3 regions of the Paenibacillus sp. FSL M7-1455 genome follow, and region 3 is predicted to be linked to each of the others. Evidence: riboswitches for the same ligand, from Rfam matches in the RefSeq annotation. Region 3 holds a riboswitch; each other region holds the start of a gene.
What was found. Region 3 has a riboswitch for cyclic di-AMP ahead of NYE48_RS00500 (C40 family peptidase). Riboswitches for the same ligand answer to the same signal wherever they lie in the genome.
Positions count from the first base shown of each region.

Region 1: linked by a shared signal. The riboswitch ahead of NYE48_RS21295 (TrkH family potassium uptake protein) and the one ahead of NYE48_RS00500 (C40 family peptidase) in region 3 are both predicted to bind cyclic di-AMP.
Region 2: linked by a shared signal. The riboswitch ahead of NYE48_RS04695 (hypothetical protein) and the one ahead of NYE48_RS00500 (C40 family peptidase) in region 3 are both predicted to bind cyclic di-AMP.

Region 1 covers NZ_JBBORO010000001.1:4,612,346-4,619,165, forward strand. Annotated here, with positions in the region: gene NYE48_RS21280 (LysR family transcriptional regulator) at 65-976, shown strand; gene NYE48_RS21285 (cation:proton antiporter) at 1,069-2,331, opposite strand; gene NYE48_RS21290 (potassium channel family protein) at 2,348-3,016, opposite strand; gene NYE48_RS21295 (TrkH family potassium uptake protein) at 3,063-4,406, opposite strand; cyclic di-AMP (ydaO/yuaA leader) riboswitch at 4,469-4,608, opposite strand; gene NYE48_RS21300 (CPBP family intramembrane glutamic endopeptidase) at 4,869-6,566, shown strand; gene uvrC (excinuclease ABC subunit UvrC) at 6,535-6,820, opposite strand, start outside.
Region 2 covers NZ_JBBORO010000001.1:1,013,304-1,020,123, reverse strand. Annotated here, with positions in the region: gene kdpB (potassium-transporting ATPase subunit KdpB) at 1-1,237, opposite strand, end outside; gene kdpA (potassium-transporting ATPase subunit KdpA) at 1,337-3,013, opposite strand; gene kdpF (K(+)-transporting ATPase subunit F) at 3,076-3,138, opposite strand; gene NYE48_RS04695 (hypothetical protein) at 3,359-3,751, opposite strand; cyclic di-AMP (ydaO/yuaA leader) riboswitch at 3,928-4,103, opposite strand; cyclic di-AMP (ydaO/yuaA leader) riboswitch at 4,213-4,419, opposite strand; tRNA gene NYE48_RS04690 (tRNA-Leu) at 4,891-4,973, opposite strand; gene NYE48_RS04685 (helix-turn-helix transcriptional regulator) at 5,111-5,953, opposite strand; gene NYE48_RS04680 (MFS transporter) at 6,091-6,820, shown strand, end outside.
Region 3 covers NZ_JBBORO010000001.1:101,023-107,842, forward strand. Annotated here, with positions in the region: gene motA (flagellar motor stator protein MotA) at 1-267, opposite strand, end outside; gene NYE48_RS00475 (hypothetical protein) at 604-897, shown strand; gene NYE48_RS00480 (4a-hydroxytetrahydrobiopterin dehydratase) at 1,087-1,392, shown strand; gene NYE48_RS00485 (c-type cytochrome) at 1,486-1,845, opposite strand; gene NYE48_RS00490 (GNAT family N-acetyltransferase) at 2,003-2,458, opposite strand; gene NYE48_RS00495 (C40 family peptidase) at 2,664-3,155, opposite strand; cyclic di-AMP (ydaO/yuaA leader) riboswitch at 3,159-3,297, opposite strand; gene NYE48_RS00500 (C40 family peptidase) at 3,718-4,182, opposite strand; cyclic di-AMP (ydaO/yuaA leader) riboswitch at 4,189-4,328, opposite strand; gene NYE48_RS00505 (hypothetical protein) at 4,590-5,423, opposite strand; gene NYE48_RS00510 (M1 family metallopeptidase) at 5,435-6,820, opposite strand, start outside.

The DNA of each region.
Region 1 (6,820 bases), 4.5 Mb from region 3:
TTATAATTTAGATGCATATGTAATAAACGTTGACCCCGATTCCATGGTAAGGAAGGTGAATCCGATGTTCGAGGATTTGGACGTCTTTGCGACGATTGTCGAACAGTCCAGCCTGAACAAAGCATCCCGGATATTGAATTTGTCGCAGCCGGCCCTGTCCCGCAAAATTTCAAAGCTGGAGGACGAGCTGGGCGTCAGCCTGTTCAATCGGCGCGGCAAAAGGCTGGAGCTTACCGCTTTCGGGCAAACCGCCTACAACTTCGCATTGGAGCAGCGGCAGCAAAAGCTCAAATTCATGCAAATGATCTCCAAATACAAAGGCGACGACCAAATTTCCGTTACGCTCGGCGCCAGCCTCACCACCCTGCAGACGACCCTGCCGCCGCTCGTGACCGCGTTCATGGAAAAACACCCGACGGCCGAGCTGAAGCTGATCACGGGCAAAACGCATGAAATCGTCTCCGCCGTGCGCGACAAAAAGCTTGACGCGGGCATCGTCGCCTCTTCCATCGAGGAACCCGGGCTGCGCTGCACCGCATTGTTCGACGACCATCTGGAGCTGGTGCTTCCGAAAAGCCATCCGCTGCTCGAAAAGGATGACGTAAGCATGGACATGCTTCACGGTCTTCCTATGATCATATTCTCAACCGGAACCTGGTACCGTAAACTGACCGACGATCTTTTTCATCGCGCCGGCGTCGTGCCGGACATCCGGATGGAGATAGACTCGTTCGAAGCGATCGTCCGGCTGCTTCCGGCCTGCAAGGCCGCCGCGCTGCTGCCGAAATCGTATTTGCGGAGCCAGCTGCTCGAGGATAACGATCTCGCCACGATCCATGTCCCGGATTTGAAGGAAACGCGGCGCACGACCTCGCTCATTTATCCGGACAACGGCGGGCTCAGCGCCGGCGCCAAACGCTGGGTGGAAGAAACGAAATCGATCTTCGGCCAACTTGCCCGGCAGCATCATTCATGAAAAACAAACCTCTGTTGCACGCCAAAAAGCTGCTCTCCGCCGTCGTATCGTTACGGCCGGAAGCAGCTTTTTTGAGCGGCGAACCTCTCGTTCTATGCTTTTGCCCCGGCGGATGCGGGTTGGCCGTCAGGTGTGATTTCGAGCCCCAATTTGCGGGCGACAAGGCCGGTCGTGCTTGCCTGAAGCAAAATCGTGAGCATGATCGCCATGAACGTCATCGCCGAAATCGCCCCGGCATGCGCCACGCCCATGCCCGCGATCATGCCGGACAAAGCCGCGGGAATGACCCCCGTCTCGCGTACCCACATCATGAACAGAAGCTCGCGCCAAGTCCATTTGACCTTCCGGTCAGGCAGCGCGCAGAGCAGGACGGTAAGCGGACGGGCCACGAACATGAGCACCAGGACCGCCGCAAAGCTTGGCCAAAAATAGTCGCCGAGCGCCTGAAAATCCACCTGGCTGCCGAGCAAAATGAAAATCAGCATCCGCATCATGATGCTCGTATTGTCGGCAAAGGACCCGGTTTCCTCCAGTTTGTCGTTCATCGACAATCCCATCGTGTCCGCATTCCCCCAGACCAGCCCGGCGACAAACGTCGCCATAAATCCGCTGACGTGCAGCATGTCCCCTATTAAATAGGAAGAAAGTGCAACGACGATCATCGCGATCGTCGTATAATCCTTTAACACGCCGAGGCGGAAATGGGCGACCAAATAGGTGAGAATGATCGAAACGACCGCTCCGACGGCAATCCCGCCGACAGCCGTTTTGACGAAATCCCAAGCCATGTCCCCCGCTTGCAGCGCCTTTCCTCCCGTAACCGCCGCGAGCAGCGAAAACGTCAGTATGGAACCGGTCGCGTCGTTAAACGCCGATTCGCTTTCGACCGTTTCCCTGACCCGCTCCTTGATTTTCACCTGTTTAAAGACGGGAATGATCGAAGCCGGATCGGTCGAGGCAATGACGGCGGCCGCGAGAAACGAAACGATCCAATCGAGCCCAAACAAAAAATGCACCGCGGCGCCCACGATGCCTGTCGTAATAATGACGCCGGGGACGCTCAGCAGCGACAGGGTGATCCAAACCTTCCGCAGCCCGCCAAAGCTCAGGTTCCGGCCGCCATCGAACAGGATCAAAGCCGAGCCGGCGGTCAAAATAAACTGATTGATCAGCGAGCTGCTTTCCGCATGGATCAGGTGCAGACCTCTCCCCAGCACCATGCCGGCGATGATAAACACGGCTACGTCCGGCAAACGAAGCCAGGATGCCAGCCTTCCGGCCAACATCCCGACGGTAATGATAAAGAGCAGCAGGATTAAAATATGATGAATGATTTCGGTCGTCTGGGTTTCCACGTTAACTTACTCCCATCTAGTCTGCATTGACGGCTTCGCTTTCGAACCGGTCGATGTTGTCGTTCGCGCCGATGATCACCATAATGTCGCCGGCGCGGAGCTGATCCATTGCCGTCGGAGCGACGATCACTTTTCCCTGGCGGTGGATCGCCACGATGCTGCAACCGAATTTGGCGCGGGTGTTGATTTCGTTTAACGTTTTGCAGTCCAGTTTTTCAGGCACCTTCATTTCGACGATGCTGTATTCCTTGGACAGCTCGATGTAGTCGAGCAGGTTCGGCGTCACGAGCTGGTGGGCAACCCGGATCCCCATGTCCTTTTCCGGAAAAATGACCCGGTCGACGCCCAGCTTCTCCAGCGCGCGCCCGTGAAGCACAGAAATCGCCTTGGCCACGACCGTGCGCACGCCCAAATCCTTCAGCAAAATCGCGGCCAGGATGCTCATCTGGATATCGTCGCCGATCGCGACGATTCCGCAGTCGAAATTGCGGATTCCGAGCGATTTGAGGACTTCCTCGTCCGTGGCGTCGGCCACGACGGCATGCGTCAAATATTCGCTCATGTCGCTGACGACTTCCTCGTTTTTATCGACCCCGAGCACCTCGTATCCCAAATCGACGAGCTCGAGTGCAAGGCTGGAGCCGAAACGTCCCAGACCGATGACGACAAACTGCTGTGTTTTCATTCTCTCCTGATACTCCTTATTTAATCAATTTCTGTTTTCTTTGAAACTAGCCGATAATGATTTTGCCTTCCGGATGCCGGTACAGCTCTTTGCCTTTTTTCGGGCCGAGTGCGTAAGCCAAAGTCAGCGGCCCAAGCCGTCCCGCAAACATCGTGAGGCAGATCAATATTTTCCCGACCAGCGTCAAATGCTGCGTAAGTCCAAGCGAAAGCCCGACCGTCCCGAAAGCCGAAGTCGTTTCATACAAAATGGTCAAAAAGTTGCTGTCCTCCGTCGTCGAAAGCACCATCGACACCCCGACCACCAGAAACAACGCGAGGAAGGTGATCGTCAGCGCCTTAAAGATGCGGTCCTGCGCCAGGCGGTAGCGGTAGAGCACGATATCGTCGCGTCCGCGGATCATGGCGATGACCGCGCCGACCAGAATGGTGAAGGTGGTCGTTTTGATCCCGCCTCCGGTGGATCCCGGCGATGCGCCGATAAACATCAGGATGACCATGAAAAATTGGGACGCTTGCCGCATGCTTGCGAGATCCAGCGTGTTGGCCCCCGCGGTCCGCGGCGAAACCGATTGGAAAAACGACGCAAGAATTTTGCCGCCCCAATTCAAGGAACCGAGCGTTTTCGGGTTCGTGAATTCGAAAACGAAGATGACGATCGCCCCGACCAGAATCAGCGCCCCGGTCATGGACAGCACGATTTTCGTATGCAGCGAAAGCTTCCGTTTGTGCCGGTAATCCACCAGGTCCGACATGACGATAAATCCGATCCCGCCCGAAACGATCAAAAACATGACGACGATATTCACGAGCGGATCGTACACATACCCCGTCAGGCTGTTGAAATGGCCGAAAAGGTCGAAGCCCGCGTTGTTGAACATCGATACCCCGTGAAATATCCCGAAGTATACCGCCCGGCCGACAGGCATGTCAAAGGACCAGCGGATGGCGAACAAAACCGCTCCGCAGCCTTCGATCACGAGCGAAAAGATAAGCACCTTCCGGATCAGCCGCACGATGCCCTCCATCGTGTTCTGGTTCATCGCTTCCTGAAGGATCAGGCGGTCGCGCAGCGAAATCTTCCGCTTCAGCACGAGGGAAAACAAGGTGGCCATCGTCATGAAGCCGAGCCCCCCGACCTGAATCAGCAGCATAATAACGACTTGTCCGAAGGTGCTGAAAAACGTTCCCGTATCCTTAACAACCAAACCGGTAACGCAAGTCGCCGAAGTCGCCGTAAACAAAGCATCGATGAACCGGAGCGGCTTGCCCGTCGTGTTCGAAATCGGCAAGGTGAGGAGTATGGCTCCGATCAATATAATGCCGGCGAACCCCAATACAAGAATTTGCGGGGGAGCCAATCGAAACCACCTGATTTTTGCTGTCAACATAGTCACCTCTTTAAAAAAGTCAAAAGAAAAAAAGCATCGGAAATCCAATGCCTTTCGGTTTGGTTCCTGCTGCATAACGCCTACGAGGTTAGCTGACGGATTCGGGCATGCACAGGTTGCCCTATTCGCTATGGATAAAGCGAAATTCACCCCAAAATAATGGTTCCCCCGTTTTCATATCGAAATTCGGCGTACGGATTATTCATTTGCTTCAAAGATTATAATCCTATTCGTTTTACATCACAAAGCCATTATTCGAATGAATACGTGGGAATACGGCCCGATTGCATCGCAAATCTCATAAAAGTCTGCCTTTCTCTCGCGTTTACAATCACTTTCCACGATTTTCATCATTTTTTCACGGCCAATGGGGGAGAAAACTGGCTTTCGAGGGACATCGTATGCTATGTTTACGTTTATACTAGGTATATATCTTTAGAATCCAAACAAAGGGGGCATTTCATGAATCCCGTCGGACAACCGCTGCGGCTCAAAGCCAATTACAAATGGCTGGGCATTTTTGCGGTCATCGGACTCGTTTTATTCGTCTTGTTCCAGATTCTCCCTTCCACCGCCTCGGAAACGCTGGAGCAGCAAAACACGAAGGTCATCAGCAAGGCGGAGGCCCAACGCGCCGCGGAGGCCTTCATGCAAAACACGCTGCATTTGGAGGCGGACCCGAGCAAGGACGCGGTCATCACGTACCAGTCCAACTCGGATTTATACGGCTATTTGTCGCGGGAAAAACTGCTGAACGAATACAACAAAACGTTTGAAAAAAGTTATCCCTACGACGTGTTCCGCGTCCGTTTGGCCGAACGCCAAAACGAAGGTTACGCCAATATCGACGTACATATGAATTCGGGCAAGGTCGTCGCTTTTTCCGTTACGCCCCGTTATTCGAATTATGCCGCGGCCATGGCGGACCCGAATAAATCCAAACGCGAAACCAAGCTGAAAATCGTGGAAGGCGGCCTGTCGCTGGAGAAAAAAGAAGAGCTTGCCGCACCTTGGCTGCAGCAAATGGGTTACGACCCGGGCAAGCTGGAGCTGTCGACCAAGGAGAACGAGGCGGGGCTCGTATACACCGACCCGAACCGGGCGATCGGCCGTTCAAGCCTTCAAGTCAAATTGACGTTCGAGGAAGGGAACGTTCATTCCTTCGAACAGACCTTTAGCGTGCCGGAGGCGCATGCGGCCTACGTCGAAAAGGAAACGTCCAAAGCCAAATGGCTGACCATCTTGGGCTACGGGCTGCTGACGTTCGTCCTGGGCGTGCTGGCCATCGTATACAGCGCGTTGACCCGGGCCCATACGTCGTTCAAGAGGGGCATTTTCCTGAGCGTGTTTTATTTTGCGGTCGCCACGTTCAGCACGTACAACATGCTGCCGGTATTCCAAGGCGAGGGGGTTTCGAATTTCGGCCTCGTCTTCATGCTCGGTTTTCAGACTTTCTTTAACCTGGTGATGGCTGCCCTTTTGTACTTCTCGCTCGTGGGCGGGGACGGATTATGGCGCAAAGCCGGCATCAATGCCTGGGCCAAAGCCAAAGAACCCGGCTACGGGCCTTACGTGCTGCACAGCATGTACACCGGGTACCTATGGGCGTTTATTCTGATGGGCGTCCAGTCCGTCATTTACATCGTACTCGACAAAACGATCCACAGCTGGTCGACGACCGATGCCACGCAATCGCCGTACAACATGCTATATCCTTGGCTTCTGCCGATTATGGCGTGGATGGCGGGCATTTCCGAGGAAGCGGTCTACCGCCTGTTCGGCATTCCGATGCTGAAAAAGCTGCTGCGCAGCACGTTTGCCGCCTGCCTGATCACGACGCTGATTTGGGCGCTCGGACACACGCTTTATCCGATTTACCCCGTCATTACGCGTCCGATCGAACTGACGGTCATCGGGCTGCTGTTCAGCTTCATTTTCCTGAAGCACGGCTACATCGCCGCCATGTTCAGCCACGTCGTCTTCGACAGCGTCCTGATGAGCTTCAGCCTGTTCGCGCTGGGCGACGTGCCGGACATCATCGCGGGAATCGTCACGATCGTGATGCCTGCCGTCGTCGCTTATATCGTTTACCTGTACAACCGCAACAAAAAGAAAGAGGAGCCATATGTCATGACTCCTCATCCCGGAGGGCTGCAATAATTTGTTTGGCGAGCTTGTCTCCGATGGAAAGAGGCCGGAAATCTTCGATGCTGGCCTCTTTTATTTTTTTCAGCGATCCGAAATGCTTCAGCAGCAGCTTGCGCCGCTTCTCGCCGATGCCCGGGATCGAATCGAGCTTGGACGCGACCATCGACTTGCCCCGCTGTTCCCGGTGGAACGAAATGGCAAAACGGTGAACCTCGTCCTGAATCCGCTGCAGCAAATAAAACTCCTGGCTGTCGCGCGGCAGGTCG
Region 2 (6,820 bases), 910 kb from region 3:
CCAAATCCTCCGGAATGCTGCCGCCTTGGGCGAGCACCCACTGCCGCACCGCGTCGACCGCGCCCTTGCGGACATGCCGCCCGTCCACCAAATCGATGCCGCTCATGCGGGTTTCGGCTTTGAATTCAATAAACTCGCCGCCGGCCGCCACCTCGGCATCATAAGCAAGCTGCTGCTTTTTCATCAGCTCCAGAACGGATCGCCCTTCGGGCGTCTCGTCCTTCAGCGAGCTGACAGCCGCCCAATACGCCGTTTCGGCCGGCGCCGCTCCCCCAACCGGGATAAATTCGCTCGCCATCCGGTTCCCGTACGTGATCGTTCCCGTTTTATCAAGGATCATCGTGTTGATGTCGCCGGAGGCTTCCACCGCCTTCCCGGACATGGCCAGCACGTTGAACTGCGTCACCCGGTCCATCCCGGCGATCCCGATCGCGGACAGCAGGCCGCCGATCGTCGTCGGGATCAGGCAGACAAGCAAAGAAATGAGCACCGGAATATCCAGCGAAACGCCCAAATGCTTGGCAATTGGCGCCAACGTGACGACCACGATCAAAAAAATCAGCGTCAGCGTGGTCAGCAGCGTATTAAGCGCAATTTCGTTCGGCGTTTTCTGGCGCGACGCGCCTTCGACGAGCGAGATCATCCGATCGAGAAACGACTCCCCGGGGTCGCTGGTGATGACGACCTTGATCCGGTCGCTCACGACCCGGGTTCCCCCGGTCACGGAGCTGAAGTCGCCGCCCGCTTCCTTCATGACCGGAGCCGATTCCCCGGTGATCGCCGATTCGTCGACCGACGCGAGCCCTTCGATGACCTCGCCGTCGCCCGGAATCATTTCGCCCTGGGATACGACGACGACGTCGCCCTTGCGCAGCTCCGTCGAGTTGACGACTTTGATTTCGGAACCGACGCATTTGTTCGCGGTCGTTTCCTGTTTCGTCTTTTTCAGGGAGTCGGCCTGCGCCTTTCCCCGTCCTTCCGCCAGTGCCTCGGCAAAATTGGCGAACAGGACCGTGAACAGCAGAATCAGGAACACCGCCAAATTAAAGCCGGTGCGACCGGTCGTATTGAAGTAACCCGGAAACAGCGCCATCAGCAGGACGACGAACGTTCCGACCTCCACGACGAACATGACAGGGTTTTTCATCATGACGACCGGATTCAGTTTGATGAAGCTGTCCTTCAGCGCCTGCTTTGCGATGTTTCCCGTCAGCATGCTTTTTCGTTTTCCTTCCATGGTTTTTCCACCTCGTTTATTCAATCGCTTTGAGCTTTTTACGGGGATGCTTCCCGCGAAACCGCTCCCGCGTCCATTTTCCAAACAACCGATTCGGCCTTACATCGTCAAAAACTCCGCGATCGGCCCCAGCACCAGCACAGGCAGGAAAGTCAGCGCCCCGATCAGGAGCACCGTTCCGACCAAAATGCCGGCAAACAGCTTCGTGTCCGTCCGGAAGGTGCCGATCGATTCGGGAACGAGCTTCTTGCCGGACAGCGAGCCCGCCACCGCCAGCAGCGCGATGATGGATACATACCGTCCCAGAAGCATGACGAGCCCCGTGCTGACGTTCCAGAACACCGTGTTATCCCCCAGCCCTTCAAAGCCGGAGCCGTTGTTCGCCGCGGATGACGTATATTCGTACAGCGATTGGCTGAGCCCGTGATACAGCGGATTGGACAAGGCGTCCGTGCCGAGATGCGTCATAAACGAAATCGCCGTCGGCGCCAGAATGATCAGCGGATGCGCCAGGATCGCGACGGCGATCAGCTTCATTTCCCGGCTTTCGATTTTTTTCCCAAGAAACTCCGGCGTCCGCCCGACCATCAGGCCGCAAATGAACACGCCCAATATCGCGTACATCAGCATGTTGACAAGACCGACGCCTTTGCCGCCGAAGACGACGTTCAGCATCATCTCCGCCAGCGGAGCCAGTCCGCCGAGCGGGGTCAGCGTATCATGCATGTTGTTGACCGAACCGGTGGTCGCCGCGGTCGTCACGGCCGTGAACAGGGCGGATTGCGCCACGCCGAAACGAACCTCTTTTCCTTCCATGCTGCCCTGCGAGGCATCGATACCCAACTGATTGATCAGCGGGTTGCCGCTTTTTTCCGATACGTACGTCAGGGACAGGAACCCCAGGAACAGCACCATCATGGCCGAAAAGATGATCCAGCCCTGCTTGCGGTTGTTGGCGAAACGCCCGAACGTGTACGGCAATGCGGCCGAAATCGTCCACATGCTCAAAATTTCAATGACATTCGTGAGCGGACTTGGATTTTCAAACGGATGCGACGAGTTCGCTCCGAAAAAACCGCCCCCGTTCGTCCCCAGATGTTTGATCGACTCCAAGGAGGCCACCGGCCCCATCGCAATATGCTGCACCGCTCCGCTTAAAGTATGGACGGTCACTGTCGGATCAAGCGTTTGGGGCACCTTCAACCCCACAAGCACCAGGGTGACGATCAAGGCCAGCGGCAGGAACACCCGGACATGCGCCTTGATGAAATCCTCGAAAAAGTTGCCCAGCCCGCCTTCGCGGCGCGTGATGCCCCGAATAAAAGCGATCGCCACGGCCAAGCCGGATGCGGCCGAAGTAAACATCATCATCGTGATAACGATCATCTGCCCCAAATACGACATGCCGCTTTCGCCGCTGTAATGCTGCAGGTTCGTATTGGTCATGAAACTGATGACGGTATTGAAGGACAAGCTGGCGTCCATGTTTCCCGTCCCGTTCGGGTTGACCGGCAGCCCGCCCATCAGTCTCAGCACCGCGTAACTTACGGCCACCAACACGATGTTGGTTGCGATCATGCTCAGGGCGTATGTTTTCCAGCTCATTCCCGAGCGCTTCCGAAGGCCGATGATGGCGTAAAAAAGCTTTTCCACGGGACCGAAAATCCGGTCCGTCCGATTCGGTTCATTAGAAAAAACGTGGTAGATGTAACTGCCGACCGGTTTAACCAATAGCAGCAGCACCACGATCACGATGCCAATCTGCAACATATCCAAAATCGCTTCCTCCTCTTCAAACGCGGATGAAGGCGGCTTCGCCTTACCCGCACAGCTTTTTTTTAAAACCGTTCCGGATGGATCAGGGCATACACCAGGTAGATGAACACAAACGCCGTCAGCATTATTACCACAATCATTTGCCGTCTCCTCCCCCGTCCACGATATGGCCGCACCACATCAGAAACAGCAAAAATATTCCGAACACGCCCGCCAGCGTCAATATCATGAAAAGGTCCATCATGGATCAAACTCTCTCCTTTTTCTGCCCGGCTGCCTGCCTTTTGCAAGCTCCGGACATTTCTTGCTTCGGCCTTCCGCATCCTGTTTCAATCGTCCAAACCGTTACTTCAGCAAAAAACCGACCTCGCCGTTTAGCGTATGAATGACATGGTCCGCCCCAAGCCCCCGGTAAATGCCCGGCGAGTGATGCGCCCGGGTGATTACGTAGATGGAATCCGGCGTCCAAGCACGGCAAATTTGCAAGTAACGGCACGTTAAATTCAAACTGTTTTCGAATATAAAAATCCGGCCGATCCTCCACTCGGGCACGACCCATTCCTCCGTGTTGTTGGTATGGAGCCGGATGACTTTGGAGACGCCCAGCTTCTTCAGATCGCGTTCTTCCTTGGCATTGTTCGTCAGCGCGGCGAAAGGCCGCTTGAGATAGATCAAAAGCTTGATAAAATTGCGCCCGGCCTCGTTCGGGGCCGTCACGACGATGAGTTCCTCTTCCACGGCTCTCGCCTCCTTTCGTTTCTGGATCGGGCGATCCCAACAACCGCGTCTTTTATTAAAAAATGCTTATCCGAAATGCTGACCCGAATAAAAAAAGCCGCAGGAAAGAGGATTCTTTCCCGCGGCTTCCAACATCCATGACCAAAGAAAGCCATGAAATATCGCTCACGACGAATGGGGCCTCTCCCGATACGCTTACGAGGTTAGCTGACGGATTCGGGCGTGAGAGTCGCCCTTCCCCCGTCCGGTTTTCGGACAAAGGGATTCACCCCGGCGCCATCCGCTTGTGGAAGCAAACGGCGCGTTGGTTCCCCCGCTCCCGGCCAAAGCCGGAATTCAGCGTTAAAGACGTTTCTATTGACTTTCATCCATTTTGTGCAACGTTGCGTTTTTGGCAATAAAAAACCACAGAGGTCATCCGATCCCCTGCGGCCGATGTTCATCGATCACAAGTTTCATCATTCCTCTCTCAGGCGACGCTTACGAGGTTAGCTGACGGATTCGAGCGGTGAGAGTCGCTCTACCCGCGATCGGATCCATGGCATCCGTTTCGCAGGATTCACCCCGGCGCCTCCCCTGCCTTCCGACTCTCACATCGGACGACGGGAACGCGCGATTGGTTCCCCCGATTTCCGCTTCTTCGAACGGAAACTCAGCGATTTTAAAAAATGGAAACATGTTCAATTACGATTTGAATCATACACCCGCGTGCAGCGGCATGTAAAGGAGTCGCGAAATCGTTATCCGCGTAAAATGGCGGCCCTAGCATACAGGTTATCGCTTACAAAAGTGTTTATCTGCGCCAAGCTCTCGCATGCTCTCTATTTTTCGCGTTTTTGGCAATGGATGCGAAAGTCCCTTCTATTGCGTTTCTTTGAATACGGATCCCTTTTTCCGCAAACCGGCCAGGCCCAATCGAATTGCGGGCTACTGCCTTATGGCGACCCAAATCATATAGAATGGAACAAAATAAAAACAAAAAAAGAGGCCGCGTGGGCCTCTTTCGTGATATGTGAGTCTATGGAATTCCCCGCTGCGCAAACGCTTCTTTTCACGAACGAACGCTTGGATGGCGAAACATTGCCCGATGCAACAAAAAAATCCCTGCAAAACAGGGATTTTCTCGGTCAGATCGTCAATGCGGTAGAGAGGACTCGAACCTCCACGGGCGTACGCCCACTACCCCCTCAAGATAGCGTGTCTGCCATTCCACCACTACCGCATAATATTAACTTTTGCAGCAACTCTGTTATTATACACCGATTATCACGATATGTAAATAGTTTATTTCTTTTATGCAGTCCGATCCCGTGAAATACAAGATCCGTTGCGTAAAAACGGGCCGGGGACCCGGCCCGTTCATTCCCTCAACAGCTTGCCCAGCTTGGCGACCGTATCGCCGTCCGCCGTCGGAACGTTGATCGTGACGGTCAAACCCGGGTCGTCGGACGTCACAAACGAAACCTGCTCGATTTCGAGCCGGCCCGCGGCCGGATGATGAATGATTTTTTTCCCTTCGGGGCCGTTTAAGACGTCATGCCGCGGCCACCACGCCCTAAATTCTTCGCTTGCGCGGTTTAATTCCCCGATCAAGTCCGTCCACCATGGATCCCCGGCGAATTTGGCGTAGTTTGCCCGAAATTTCGCCAGACGGTGCCGGGCATGGGCTTCCCAACGTTCCTGGAGCAGGCCGCGGACATCCGGGGAGGTAAACGTACGCCAGACGGAGTTGCGTTCCCTTGCCGGCATCGTTTCATATTCTCCATATATTATGCTGGCGATCCGGTTCCATCCCACGATGTTTAAGCGCTGGTCGGTCACGTAAGCCGGGCTTGTTCCCTGCAGGTCCAGAAACCGCTGAAGCGCAGGCGTAATTTCCGCGGCAGCCTCCCCCGAAACGGGGGGATACTGCTGCAAGGCAAGCAGAAACAGATGTTTTTTTTCATCGGCATCGAGCTGCAAGGCGCGCGCGATGCTCTCCAGCACCTGGGAAGACACCTGTATGTTTCGGCCCTGTTCCAGCCACGTATACCAATCGACGCTGATGCCGGCAAGCAGCGCCACCTCGCTGCGCCGAAGTCCCGGAGTCCGCCTGCGCCCCTCCGTCGGCAAGCCGGCCTGCTCCGGCGTCATCCGGGCGCGCCGGGTCCGCAAAAACTGGGCAAGCTCCCGAAGACGCTCCCCATCCGCTTTTTCCCACAAGTGCTTCTCCTCCCCTTCCCGTTCCCTAGGAGAATTTCTCCTAGGATAAACCCTCATCTAGTCCCATGATAAGAACCATTATACACTTTCCCGGTAACGGCGATGACTGCCGATTTTGCCTTTACGGAGGGATTGTCTTGGAAAAAGCGATGAACATCAAGTCCGACGGCCGCTGGAAGCCGGCTAAAGCGCTGCTGCTGCTCGGACTGTCGATCGGATACTTTATGGTGCTGCTGGACACGACGGTAGTCAGCGTCGCGCTGCCCGCGATCCGCGCAGACCTTGGCGGCGGGATTTCCGGCCTCCAATGGGTCGTCAATGCGTATACGATCGTGTTTGCCGGCTTCCTGCTCTCGATGGGCGGGCTGGCCGACAAACTGGGAGCGCGCCGCGTCTATGCCGGAGGGCTGGTCCTGTTTCTGGCCGCTTCGGCCTTGTCAGCGGCCGCCCCTTCGCTTGGCTTGCTGATCGCCTTGCGCGCCGTTTTGGGCATCGGAGGCGCGGCTCTGACGCCGGCCTCGCTAGCGCTCGTTGCCCATGCATTTCCCGAACCGTCCGCACGAGCCCGGGCGCTTGGCATCTGGGCTGCGGTCACGGGGATCGCCATGGCTGCCGGGCCCGTTGCGGGCGGCCTGCTGGCCGATTCGCTCGGGTGGCGAAGCATCTTCCTGCTGAACGTGCCGCTTGCCGTCATCAGCTTGGCCATCGTCCTGCGGCTCGGCGCCGAAACCGCCCGCAAGCGGCGGCAGCCCCTGGATTGGACGGGCCAATGGACGGCTGTAACGGCCATCGCCGCGTTATCCTTCGCGCTCATGGAGGGATCGGCTTACGGCTGGGGATCACCGATCGTGATCGCCGCTTTCGTCC
Region 3 (6,820 bases):
GGTAATGGAGGCCCATTCCATGAACATGGCAATGAGTTCGCGGCGTTCGACCAGCTTTTGCTTAGCGAACACCATTTTGATCAGCTTAGGGAATTTTTTAATCTCTGACATCGGGAAACCAATAAATAACGTAGCAGCCGTGCCCCCGAGAATGATGACGTAAGCGGCGGGGGTAAGAAGGGATACCAAAGGCGCACCTTTGAGTACCATACCGAATAGGACCGCGACCAACCCGAGTATTAGGCCGATAAGTGTTGAAATTTCCATTGCGCACCTCATCCATGAGAAATAAAATTGAATCCTTTCGCGCACCAAGGCTGCATCCTTGCAAGCATGGTGTCTCACCAAAAACGTAATTATAATATTTATCGTCAGGAACGGCTTTTTTTTTAAGGGGGTTTTTCCGTTATAATGAAAGATAAGGGTTCATCGGACCTATCCTGGCATGGGAGAATCGTACAGTTGGCAGCGCGGGCCCTACATACAATGAACTAAGAAAAAAGAAAAAGCCGTCCTTCGGAGCCGGTAAAGACGGCGGAGCCGATCCATGGTTCGCCCGATTCGATTCGTTTAGACGACATAGACCAGATGGAGGTAAAGCCGATGGGAGTCAAACATGGGCGTGAATATGACGAAATATTGAAGGATTTAACGGAGGCGGTGGGAGGCATCCCGGACAGCTACCTGTTTTTTGAGATGGATGGCGGCGAATGGCTGCTGCTGAGTCCCGAGGAGAAACTGGAGGTTCATGAGGCGCTTGCGGAAGACCTGTTTTATGCCTTGGGTACCGAGCCGGTCATTGAGGTAGGGAGCGGCGTCGTCATGTACGACAAGGCCAACCACCGGATCAATCTGCTGATCGGGGACGAGGAACTGACTGTAGTCCCACTCATCTAGTCCAAGCGCCGAATGGATTTTTGAATGTCCGTCATGGTAAGATATAACAAGTTCTGGGCCAAGGCGGCCATATTCATATTTATTCAACGATCGGAATACAATGGGAAAAGTCAACAAGAGCATGGATAAGCAGCATCCTTTTTTAAATTTCGATACGAGGGTGTTTGGTTTCAGGGAGGAAATGAGAATATGGTTTACACGCTAGAAGAAGTGGAAGCGCATTTAGCGAAGCTGGAAGGCTGGGAGCTGGAGGAAGGACGCTGGATCGTGCGGAAATTTATTTTTTCCAACTTCATGAAGGGGATTTCGTTCGTCGACGAGGTTGCGGCGATTTCCGAAGCCTTCGATCACCATCCCTTCATCACGATTGACCATAAGAACGTAACGCTGCGGCTGACTTCATGGGATGACGGCGGCATCACCGCTCTCGACATCAAGGAAGCGCATCAGTTTAACGAATTGTTCGAAAAAATGCGCTCAGGCGAGAAACGCTAAAAAATAAGAAAACCGATAGCAAAAAAACACGCTTCGCCAGACCTTGCGGGTCATGCGCGAAGCGTGTTTTTATTCCTTCAAGGAAAACGGCCATTACTTTTTGGCTGCAAGCCACTGGGCTACGTTGGCAATCTCCTCTTTTTGGAGTTTGTCTTTGAAGGAAGGCATGCCGCCTCTGCCCTTGGTAATGATCGTATAAAGTTCTTCAGCAGACATCTGGGAGCCGATTTTTTGCAGGTTCGGTCCCACGCCGCCTTGCAGCTGGTCGCCGTGGCAGCTGATGCAGCCCTGGGCTTTCACAACGGCTTCGGCCGCTGCAGCGTCCATGGTCACTTCAGGCATGGTCGGTTTTTCTTCTTCGGCTACCTGCTCTTTACCCGGCAGCGTAAACATAAGCACAACGGCCATTACGCATGCAATCGTTATCAAACCGCTCATGATCCATTTTTGCATCCGTTTTCGTCCTTTCTATGTAAACTGCAGTTCTCTCATTTCTTCATTATAACGGAACAAGCCGGTACATCAAATAGTTTGTGACAAAAAAGCAAACGAAAGCCAGTTTAAATCCACTAAACGTACACAATTTCGTACCATTTTTCATTGACGTTTTTTAAAGCCCTTGATAGACCATGCAGTAAAAGCGCTCGACGCCTTCAGGCGTCTGTTTTTCGTACGTATCGGTGATCTCGAATCCTGCCTTGACGTAAGCGCGTATCGCCCGCAAATTCCAATCCTGCACCTCCAGATCGATCTCCTGTCCGGGAAAGCGGGTTTTGGCCGTCTCCACGATCGCCTGGATAAAGCCCGGACCTCGTCCCTGGCCGCATAAATCCGGCCGCATGCCTAAACCGAGGCGCACGACGTTGACCATCGGAAACAGCTGCGCGAACCCGCATAGCTGCCCGTCTCCATCCAGCACCGAAACGTATTGCTGCCTCCGCAGATCCGGATCACCAAGCTCGATGCCGAGGGCCTCCATCTGCTCCCAGGGAAGCCAGCCGTAGATGCGGTCGTAAGGGGGGGCGTACATCCAGCCGCAGCAGGTCTCGGCCTGCTCCCGCGTCATGGGCGTAACGGTATAAGAGTCCTTCGAAACGTTCACAAGAAGCCTCCTTTCGTAAGAGACGTCCGCTGCTAAGTAGCATTTGATGATTCCATAAAATCTATTCCTCGGGGATCAGGCTCGGGCAAGCGCAAAAAATCCCGTACGGAGATTCGGCAAAAATCTCGGTACGGGCTGTCGTACAAACCGTGCGGATCAGGCAAAAATGTTATTCAACGTCATCATTGTCTGCGGAATCGACGGCAGAGGCTTGATATGTATCCGTGCTCATAATACGTTTCGCGCCAACGTAGCGGTTGACGTAATAGCTGTCGCTAAGCGAACTGACGACAACGCCGCGGGATGTCGAAGCATGTGCGAATTTACCGTCGCCGACGTAAATGCCGACATGGGAAACGCCGGAACCGGATGTATTAAAAAATACGAGGTCTCCTGCTCTCAAATCGCTGCGGGAAACGGAAGTGCCCATCGTAAACTGCGAACCGGACTGGTGAGGCAGGTTGATGCCGAGATGCTTAAATACGTACATCGTAAATCCGGAGCAGTCGAACCCGTTGGTTGTCGTTCCCCCGGATCTGTATTTCGTTCCGAGCACATCATCGATGACTTTGTCCATTTTCGAATCCGCGAAAGCGCTCCCGGCTCCAGCGGTAAATACGATGGCAAAACTCATGACTGCTGCTGCTAGCTTCTTTTTCAAAATTAATACTCCTTCCGGTGCCTGCGAGGTTAGCTTAAGGATTCGGTAGAAGGTCCCCTATGATCCCTCTGTTGCAAGATCAATTCACCCGTAAATGGTTCCCCCGCTTCCCTAGTGTGAGGAAATTCGGCATATGTCTTTTTACACTATATACTTCAGGAGCCGCCTGTTTACAGGCAACGGCTCGACAAAGATTACAAAGTTGTTACTAACGCTGGGATTATTGTAACAAAGGAATGACGTTTTGGCAATTGTTTCTATGCCTAAAACTCAAAAAAATCACCATAATTTCGGGATTTTTGCCAAATTGGCTCCTAAGAAGGACCATTATAAGCGTTTTTTCACTTAGGAAATTGGTTTAATTAACGGAAAGGAAGGGTAAATCATGGTTGAAGGCACGTGGATGAGCGGAGTATTTGAAGATTCGAAAAAAAATTTTTTTGAAAGTTGTTACTTTTTTAGGTTTTCAAACGTCTAATAAGTAACAGGAAACCCGCGAGGGATTTCGGCAAAAATCTCCGCGCGGGCATCATAAGTTTTTCGTATGTTTATGGGTGAGTTTCTAGTTGTAGACGGCCGCTTTGTATTTAGCGGTACTCATGACACGTTTGGCGCCAATGTAGCGATTGGCGAAATAACTGTTGCTGAGCTTGCTGATGGTCACGCCCTTCGAAGAAGACGAATGGGCAAAGTTTCCGTTTCCGACGTAGATTCCGACATGGGATACGCCCGCGCCGCTCGTATTGAAGAATACCAGATCTCCGGCACGCAAATTGCTTTTGGAGACGGCAGTGCCGATTTTGAATTGTGCGCTGGATTGGCGCGGAATGGAAATGCCTAATTTCTGGAATACATAACGCGTAAACCCGGAGCAATCAAATCCTTTGGTCGTCGTTCCTCCGGTTTTGTAGGAAACGCCGATGGTGCTGTTCACGACATGACTCAGAGAAGATTGCGCGAATACGCTGGTTCCCATGGAGAACATAAGCGTCAAACCAAGCGCAGCGGCTGTTAACTTCTTTTTCAAAAACATAAACCCCTTCCATGTTGCCTGCGAGGTTAGCTTAAGGATTCGGTTGAAGGTCGTCCCCTATGATCCCTATGCTGCGAGATCAATTCACCCAAAGTGGTTCCCCCGCTTCCCGGTGCCAAGGAATTCGGCCCTGATCAAGCACCTGAAAGTGACTGATAATGACGATTGATTGGTATCTGTCGTTGAAAATATCGTTACAGCACAATATGAAAAAGTTACAGTAAAAATGACAAAGTTGTTACTAACTGCTTACTCGGATTATTTTAACAGAGGATGACGACTTTGGCAAATCGTTTCGGCATCTAAAAACGACAAAAACCCCGCCCTTTTTGTTTTGAAAGGGGGGGGTTTTCTTATATCAGGGGGTTGAAGTGATGACAAAAAATTAACTTTTTGATCATTTATTTTTCCGCGCCCCGATGCGCTTGGGCGTACCACAGGTCAAACTTGGCCGAAATGCCCCATAATCTCATGATGCAGCTGACGAGGTGGTAGCCCTGCTGGAGGATGAGCGCGATGATCCCTGCCCACATCAAGGAAACTCCCGTACAGAGGCTGAACAAAAGCAGGCTGAGCGAGCCGAGTATCAGCGAAACGCCGATGAGCGGGAACGCGCCGCGCAGGCAGTGCCACAAGGGAGGCAACAAGCCGCCGCCGCCGGTCTTGCCGAACTGCATGAAAAGAATCAGTTGGTGCACGATATATCCGTACAGGAACCATCCCAAAATCCAGGGAAGAACGGACAGGCCCATGGATTGCAGCGGCATCCCGTCCAGAAGCGCCGCATATACCTTAGGTATGACCCAGTAGGCCGGGGCCGCGAGCAGAACCCATTCGATCAAGTGAAACAGAAGGACGGTTTTTCCGTGGCGCTTCATGCCTTGGAAGAAAAACAGCCCGACTTCGCCCTCGCGTTCACGGTGCAGCCCGTAAAAAATTCCGGCATGGATAAAAGGGGTCAGCAGCATGCGCAGGGCAAACATCGAAAGAAGAATCCAAATGTACATATGCACCGTGCCGCTGTCGGAAAGGCTCATTTTGCCTTCGATGTAATAAAGCAGCTGGCTGAGTTCATTGGGCTCGGGGTCCGGATAACGCATCAGCAGCGGAGTGACGGCCGAATGGACCAGCCTGTACAGAAAGTAGCCCCAAATCAGCTGGTACAAAAAGAGAATGATGACGATATAAAATTGATTTTTAAGACTTTTCCAGCCATGCGCAATATGGGATTTCACCGGTTCTCACCTCACCAGGACAGACTTCCAAGCAGCGTCTCGATCAGCTTGGTGATGCTTACGTTCCAGCGGACCAGAACCTTCTTGTCCATATCCGCTTTCAGGTAATTGTTGAAATGCCTGTTCTCGATCACGATCGTGTATTCCGGATCGACCATCGCCCAGGCGAGCGGTGCCTTATACTCCAGCTTGAATTCGGCGCTTTCCGCCGAGCCGTTCCAGACTTTGTTCAGCGTATGCCCGTCCGTGAAGGTGAAGCGTACCGGGACTTGGGGAAAATCTCCGCCTTTTTTCGAGATTTTTACAATCGACTCGTAGACGGGGCCGGAAGCCGCATCCTTCTTGCGGAGAGAGATGGAATCGACCGCGAAGTCGGCCATTTGGTTTCCGTAAACGTATTGATCGAAAAAGGACTGCCAGGATTGCCGGGTAACCTGCTCGACCACCTTTTGGAAGTCTGCCGTCGTCGGATGTTTGAAACGGTATTTTTTTGCGTAGGTGCCTAGAATTTTGTTCATCGTTTGCTTCCCGACTTGCTGTTCCATCGCCTTTAGCAGGAGTTTGCCGCGGTAATAGACGTTCAGGGCATATTGATCCTGCGAGCCGTATTTCCATGCTTCCTGCGTCAGCGACATCGGGGACGCGATCAGGGATGACTGGATAGGCAAATTCGGAATGACGCCGTATTCCTGCTCCATCAGCTTATCTTCGGCATAGGAGGTGAATCCTTCGTCCAGCCAAGCTTCCTCGAACTCGTTGCTCGCAAGCATGCCGTAAAAATACTGATGCCCGATTTCGTGGATGACCGTCCGTTCCAGGTCGTAGCCGGGAGAGTCGTCTTTGGCCCCGAAGGCGGTGATCAGCGTCGGATACTCCATGCCTCCGGCCCCGTTCCCCGATTCCGGCGGCACGACGATCGACAGGGTGGAGTACGGATACCGGCCGTACCATTTGCTGAAATATTTGAGCGCGGCTTTGGCGGCAAAAAAGTATCTTTGTTTCAAGTCTTTATGGGCGGGGTCCAAATACAGCTTGATGCGCACGCCCGGGACCTCGGGAGACGAGAACGGCTCTTCGGCGACGATAAAATTCGGCGACGCGGCCCAGGCAAAATCATGGACATCGTCGGCATAAAACTGATAAATTTTTTCTTTCCCCCGGATCTGCGCGGGTTGCACGGGAAAGCCGGTGGCGGCGACGATATAGTCGTCCGGCACGTGAATGCGGACGCTGTAGATGCCGAAGTCGGAGTAGAATTCGGAATTGCCGTGATATTGATGCAGGTTCCATCCTTCCGCCTTGCGACCTCTTGTCCCCTCGGGCTCATAGACGCTGATTTTCGGGAACCATTGCCCGGCCATGACGAAATCATCGTCCGCGGTGCCCATCCGGGCGAA